One region of the Thioalkalivibrio sp. ALE10 genome, then DNA from elsewhere that is predicted to be linked to it. Evidence: predicted binding sites of a transcription regulator. Region 1 holds the regulator's gene; each other region holds the start of a gene.

Region 1 (2,246 bases):
CGGCCGTGCGGGATCGCCACGCCATGGCCGAGCCCGGTGGAGCCCAGTTTTTCGCGGGCCGACATGGCTTCGAACGCGGCACTGGCCGCCAGTCCGTCCGCGGCCCCGTCCACCAGCAGATCGGCGAGGGTTTCCAGCGCTCGTTTCTTGCTGGAGCAGTCGGTTTCCAGTCCGATGCGCTCCGGGGTGATGAGCTCGGCCGGATTCATCGGCTTACTGGGGCTGTTCGCGGTTGCGCTGGGCGCCCTCGGCGCGATGATGATCCTTGACCTTCTCCTTGTGCTTGATCAGCTGGCGGTCGACCTTGTCGATCAGGCCGTCGATGGCGGCGTACATGTCATCGTGGCTGGCCTCGGCGTGGATGTGGTTGCCGCTGACCTGCAGATTCGCTTCCGCCTTGTTGTGCAGCTTCTGCGTCTTCTCGTGGTTCAGCACCACGTGCACGTCGATCACCTTGTCGAAGTGGCGTTCCAGCTTCTGGAATTTCTCGTTGACGTAGTCGCGCAGGGCGTCGGTGATGTCGACGTGGTGTCCGGTGAGATTGATCTGCATGGGTCAGGCTCCTTTCGGTTTGCTTCCGGTCGGCATGGCGGCCATCTGGCGGCGTTCGCTGGAGGATGGCAGGTTCATGCCCTCCCGGTATTTGGCCACGGTACGCCGGGCCACGTTGATGCCCCGATCCGCGAGGATCTGGGCGAGGCGGGAATCGCTGAGCGGTTTGCCCGGCGTTTCCTCTTCGATGAGTTCGCGGATCATGGCACGAATCGCGGTCGCGGAGCATTCCCCGCCGTCGCTGGTGCCCACGTGACTGGAGAAGAAATACTTGAATTCGAACACCCCGCGGGGGGTGTGCATGTATTTCTGCGTGGTCACCCGCGAGATCGTGGACTCGTGCATCTCCAGGGCTTCGGCGATGTCGCGCAGGATCAGCGGCTGCATCGCCACCTCGCCGTGTTCCAGGAACCCCTGCTGGCGTTCGACGATCGCGCGCGCCACGCGCAGCAGGGTGTCGTTGCGGCTGTGCAGGCTCTTGATGAACCATCGCGCCTCCTGCAGCTGATCGCGCATGAAGGCGCTGTCGCGGGCATCGGAGACCTGGCGGACCATGCCGGCGTAGAGGTCGTTGATGCGAATGCGCGGGGCGATCTCGGGATTCAGGTCGACCTGCCAGCCCCGGTCGGTATGACGCACGTAGACATCCGGGACCACGTATTCCGGCGGTGTCTCGCTGATCTGGGCGCCGGGGCGCGGGTTCAGCGTGCGGATCAGGTCCAGCGCCGCGGCCAGTTCGTCGCCATCGCGTACGCCGCTCTGGCGCTGCAGGGCCTTGTAGTCACGCCGGGCAAGGGCGTCCATGCCGTGTTCCAGGACCGCGCGCGCCGCCTCGCGCGAGGGCGCGTCCGGCGCCAGCTCACCCAGCTGGACCTCCAGGCACTCGCGCAGATCCAGCGAACCGACCCCCAGCGGGTCGCAGTGCTGCAACCAGTGGCGTACGGCCTCGACCTCGTCGGTGTCGACGGGGGGTTCTTCACTCCGGCTGATGGTCTCGGCCAGGGTCTCGACGTCGCCCTCGAGGTAGCCGTCGCCGTTGATGGTGTCGATCAGGGCGGCGCCGATGCGCTGGTCGCGCGGGGTCAGGTGCGACAGATGCAGCTGCCACAGCAGGTGATCCTGCAGCCCGCCGCCGTCGTCGTCCGAGGTGTTCTCCAGCGGGTCGCGGTCGTCCGGACCGCGCGGGCTGGCGCTGGCGTCGTAGATGTCTTCCCAGCGGCTGTCGGTCACCAGCTCGTCGGGGATGACGTCCTCCGAGCCGCCGGCATCCACCGTTTCGCCGGTGCCGGCGGCGTCGCTGCCGCTCTCGCCGTCGTCGGTGTTCGCGTCGCTGGCAGTGTCCGCGGTGTCCCCCGCGTCGGCACCGAGTTCGTCATCCTCGGCCTGTTCCAGCATGGGATTGCTTTCCAGCGCCTGCTGGATCTCGGCCTGGAGCTCCAGCGTCGACAGCTGCAGCAGCCGGATGGCCTGCTGCAGCTGCGGCGTCATGGTCAGCGTCTGACCGAGCTGCAGATTCAGCCCGGGCTTCAGCATGAGTTGGGAAAGGCGTTGGTCACCATAAGTGAATAGTAATCCCTTGCTGCGGGCTTGTGCACCGTCCGGGTGCGGCGGTCGGTGTCACAGGCGGAAGTTTTCGCCGAGGTAGACCTCGCGCACGCGGGCGTCGGCCAGCAGTTCGTCCGGCGTGCCCGCGC
Region 2 (2,246 bases), on a different contig from region 1:
GGGGCGATAGACCTTTTCGGCCACCGCACGCATATCCACAGGCTCTTCCAGCTGCCCCCAACGAACCATCTGCGTGACAAACCAGGCCGCATGCGAGCGCCACGGAAAGCTGGCCGCGTAACGGTGGAACACATTGAAGTCCGGGAAGGGTTCGGGGTCTCCGTCCGGATTGAACTGGAGCGTCCCCGTCATCGACATGGCCACTACGTGTTCAGGGGCGTTGACAAAACGGCGGCCCGAAATGATGCGCACCACTTCTTCGCGATTCTCGGGCTTGTCCATCCACTCGTTGGCCTCGATCAAGGCCCGCAACGCTGCCTGGTGCGTATTCGGGTGTTCTTCCGCCCAGCTCTCCAGTACGCCAAACACCTTCTCCGGATTGTTGTTCCATATCTCGTAGTTGGTGACCAGGGTCTTGCCGATACCCATGTCCACCGCACGCATGTTCCAGGGCTCGCCGACGCAGTAGCCATCCATGTTGCCCGCGCGCAGGTTGGCCACCATCTGGGGTGGCGGGATCACAACCAGGCGGACATCCCGATCCGGGTTGATCCCGGAAGCGGCCATCCAGTAGCGCAGTTCATAGTTATGCGTGGATACGGGGAAAACCATGGCGAAGGTCATCGGGGCACGGCCCGCTGCCTGGTCGGCATCGATGACCTTCTTCAGGGCGCGCGCGGAAATCGGCCGTTCGTTCATAGCCTCCGGATCGGCCTCGACCATCCGGTCGTAGAGCTCGTTGGAAACGGTAATCGCGTTGCCGTTGAGGTCCATGCTGAACCCCGTGATGGTGTTGCGCTGGGTAGCACCCACGCCCAGCGTCGCGGCGATCGGCATCCCCGCCAGCATGTGCCCGCCATCCAGGCTCCCAACGGAGACCTTGTCGCGAATATTGGCCCAGGAAGCCTCCTTGGCCACATGGACGTCGAGCCCGTGGCGAGCGAAATATCCCTTCTCCTGGGCGACTACGAGCGGAGCACAATCCGTCAAGGGGATAAATCCGAACTCGAGCTTGGTCTTTTCCAGCCCTTCGGATCCCCCGGCATAGGCCGCCGACCGGAAAAAATCCGGATGCATCCCCAAGGCGGCGCCCCCTGCCAGAACGCCGCCGGCCTGAAGGAAACGCCGGCGCGACAGGCCGGAGGTCTTTTTCGTGTCATTCGTGTGATCGGTCATTGCGGGTTCACTCCCCTTGTCAGCAAACACATCCCAAAAACGAAAAAAGGCGTCCTATCAGCCCGGCCGCGTTTGCAGCCGGGTGATGGACGCCTTTGTCCAGTCCCGTGGGAGGCCCGGTCGTCGGGTCTCCCTGTTGTCAGGCGACGAACCGCCGTTGGCTCGTCTTGCCGGTATTCCTGCAGGAGGTGTGCCAATTAGCCGTTGCTGATCGACCGATAGGGCGCAAAGCCTATCCTGACGCGGAAAAATCGGACGGTTCCCGGTACTCAATCGAATCTTCGCAGGGGAATATCACTCGCAAGCGGCACCACCCTGGGGCACACCGGCGGTGCAGATGAACCGCGCTGGTGCACTACCTGTAGGAGCCGCCTTGGCGGCGAAGCCCCTGCCAGTCGCGGACACTGGCAGGTGCTTCGCGGGCAAGCCCGCTCCCACAGGGCCGGCATCCGTTTCCCGGGGAGTTAGCTACAGGCCGCCCTTGCCCAGCAGGTCGGACATCGCGACGGTCGCCTCGGCGACCTCGGCCAGGCGCCGGTTCTGGTTCATCGCCGTCTGGCGCAGGAGCTTGTAGGCCTGGTCCTCGCTGAGGCCGCGGTGCTGGATCAGCAGCGCCTTGGCACGCTCGATGGTCTTGCGCTCGGCCAGGGCCTGGCGTGCCGCATGCAGTTCATCCTCCACCGACTGCAGCCGGGCCGCCTGGCGCTGCACCAAGTCCATCACCGAGTGTCCGACGATCGGTACGTTGAGTGCGGCATCGCCCTCCTCCTGCGCGGGCTCCAGGCCCTCCGGCGCGCCGAAGAACACCGCATACGGGACGCTGTCGCGCAGTTCCGACTCGGCGAGTTGCGCGACCCGGTCACGCACCGCGCCGAGGTCCGCGCGATCCGCCGTGATGCGTGCCGAGCAGCACTCGTTCAGGTGCATCTCCAGCAGATCCTCGATCTCCTTCATCGCGTCGATGCGCGCGGTGGTACAGGCAAACCATTCCTCGGCCCGGGCGGGGTCGTGGTGCCCTGAGGCCTCGGTACAGGCCCGGCGGCGCAGACGCTCGATGTCGGCGGCGAAGG
Region 3 (2,246 bases), on a different contig from region 1:
GCAGGGTCACGTGGAGATTGCCGCCGCCCCCATCCAGCTCGATGTGGAATTCGTTGATCACAACGATCTCGGTGGGGCTCACGATGTTCGCGAACTGGGGGTTGACCTCGGAGTTGAGAAACTCGAAGTCGATGTCCATGACCGGCTCCCAGGCCTTGGTCATGTCCTCGAACGCGCCCTCGAGGATGCTGTGCACCACCCGCATCTCCATCGGGGTGAAGTCACGGCCCTCGATGCGGGTATAGAAGCGCCCGTCGCCGCCGAAGAAGTTGTCCACCAGGATGAACACCAGCTTGGGGTCGAACACGAACAGTCCGGTGCCATGCAGCGGATGCGCGCGTACCAGGTTCAGGCTGGTGGGCACGAACAGGGAGTGCATGTACTCGGAAAACTTGGTCAGCCGGGTGCCGCTGACCGAGATCTCGGCCGAACGCCGCAGCATGTTGAACAGCCGCACGCGCAGATGCCGCGCAAAACGCTCGTTGATCATCTCGAGCGTGGGCATGCGCCCGCGCACGATGCGATCCTGGGTGGCGAAATTGAACTCGCGCGCCTGACCGTCGTGGGGAAACTCTTCCTCCTCGGTCTCGACGTCGCCGGAATCGACGCCGTGCAGCAGCGCGTCGATCTCGTCCTGGCTCAGGATGTCGGTTTGCTGTGCCATGACGCGGCCTTACTGCATGACCAGTTCGGTGAACACCACGCGCTCCAGATCGGAGGGCGCTTCGCGCGACTCCAGGATCGCACGGACAGTGGCCGTCAGCTCCTCCGCCAGCGCTTCCTTGCCTTCCCGCGTGTTCAGCTCGGTATATTCCTGATCCGAGAGGATGCCGAGGATGTCGTTGCGGACTACGGGCAGGTGATCCTCCACGGCTTCCAGCACCGCCGGGTCGGTGGACACCAGACCGATCTGCACGCGCAGGAACTGCACGCTTCCCGGGGCATCGATGTTCACCGTCATGGGATCGAGCGACGAATAGTGGCGCTCGGGCGGCAGATCTTCCGCCGTTTCGTCAGCGTCCTGCGACAGCAGGTACCAGGCGGCCGCGCCCCCGCCGCCGGCGAGCAGAACCGCAACGACCAGGAGGATGATGATCATCCATTTCCTGCCGCCGCCCCCCTTGTTCTCCAGTTCGACTTCCTTCTCCGCCATGACACACCCGCATTGCGTGGATTCGCTGCCGGAACCCAAGCAAGCGCGGTGCCATGAATCATTACTGTTTTATAAACAGGGAGTTGAATCCATCTGAGGGGGTGTGGTGCGTTATCCGGAGGATCGAGCGCCCGGCGTATGCGTCAACGAACCGGACGCTCCATCGATGGAGAAGTCGAGATTCTGGCGGCCGGCCTGCCGGAACGGACCTCAGGCAAACAGGTCCACCCGCCGGTTGAGGAAGGAAAGGGTGCTGCCGGGGGCGACGGGACCTTCTTCGTCGTCGCTCTCTTCGCCCTCCGCACCCGTGGCGACGCCGGGTTCATCCCCGCTCCCGTAACCGTCGCCGGCCATCTCGGTATCCGCGGAATCGTCCGGCGGTTCATCCGAAACCGAGGCATCGGCAAGTTCGAGCCCGCTGTCGGCGAGACTGTCACGCAGGCGCGGCATTGCCGCTTCCAGCACCTCACGGGTCACGGGGTTGGTACTGAAGAACTGTACACTGGCACGGTCCCCCTCCATGCTGACCCGCACATCCAGGACCCCCAGCTGAGGCGGATGCAGTTTCATCTCGGTGCGCCCGCCGCGGGCCTGCGCCATCATCTGGATCTGCTCCGCAAGCTGGCGATCGCCCGAAGTCTGCAGCAGGCGGGTCAGATCCAGCCGCATCCCGCCGCCCCGCGCACCCTCGGCATCGGAGGCCTGGGCTGCCGGCTGGGCCAGTGCCTGGGCATTCTCACGGCCGCTGCGCGCCGATTCCGAGGCCTGCGTCAGCCACTGGGCCAGGACCTCGGTGGTCCCTTCACGCGAGCCACCGCCGGTCAGCGCCCCGGGAGCCAGTTCCTGCAGCCGCGACCCCGGGTTCTGCCCTTCCGGACCGGCCTGCAGGAACAGGCGCATCAGGGAAACCGGGATGCCGTCGCCCGCCGCTCCGGACCCGGGCCCGTCTTCCAGCAGACTGCGCAGCTCGCGGTCGTCGATCTCTCCGTCACCTTCCTCGCCGGTCAGCCAGCCGGGCGGCAATTGCATGCCGTCCACAGCGGTCAGATCCTGCCCTTGCAGGAGATCCTGGAACCGCTGGATCAGTCCTTCC

Evidence for each region. Region 1 encodes sigma-54, which starts transcription at its own class of promoters, with help from an activator protein. Its sites were predicted from a motif close to TGGCANGNTNCNTGCTT; they were not measured.
Region 2: a site for sigma-54 is predicted at 1,356-1,372, ahead of F788_RS0110710 (CmpA/NrtA family ABC transporter substrate-binding protein). Genes of this name have one in related genera too.
Region 3: a site for sigma-54 is predicted at 1,191-1,207, ahead of fliL (flagellar basal body-associated protein FliL). Genes of this name have one in related genera too.

Annotation. Positions count from the first base shown of each region.
Region 1 covers NZ_KB906450.1:433,923-436,168, forward strand. Annotated here, with positions in the region: gene F788_RS0102130 (PTS sugar transporter subunit IIA) at 1-209, opposite strand, end outside; gene hpf (ribosome hibernation-promoting factor, HPF/YfiA family) at 214-552, opposite strand; gene F788_RS0102140 (RNA polymerase factor sigma-54) at 556-2,085, opposite strand; gene lptB (LPS export ABC transporter ATP-binding protein) at 2,170-2,246, opposite strand, start outside.
Region 2 covers NZ_KB906455.1:101,252-103,497, reverse strand. Annotated here, with positions in the region: gene F788_RS0110710 (CmpA/NrtA family ABC transporter substrate-binding protein) at 1-1,176, opposite strand, end outside; gene F788_RS0110705 (nitrate regulatory protein) at 1,645-2,246, opposite strand, start outside.
Region 3 covers NZ_KB906454.1:74,444-76,689, forward strand. Annotated here, with positions in the region: gene fliM (flagellar motor switch protein FliM) at 1-664, opposite strand, end outside; gene fliL (flagellar basal body-associated protein FliL) at 674-1,153, opposite strand; gene F788_RS0109695 (flagellar hook-length control protein FliK) at 1,364-2,246, opposite strand, start outside.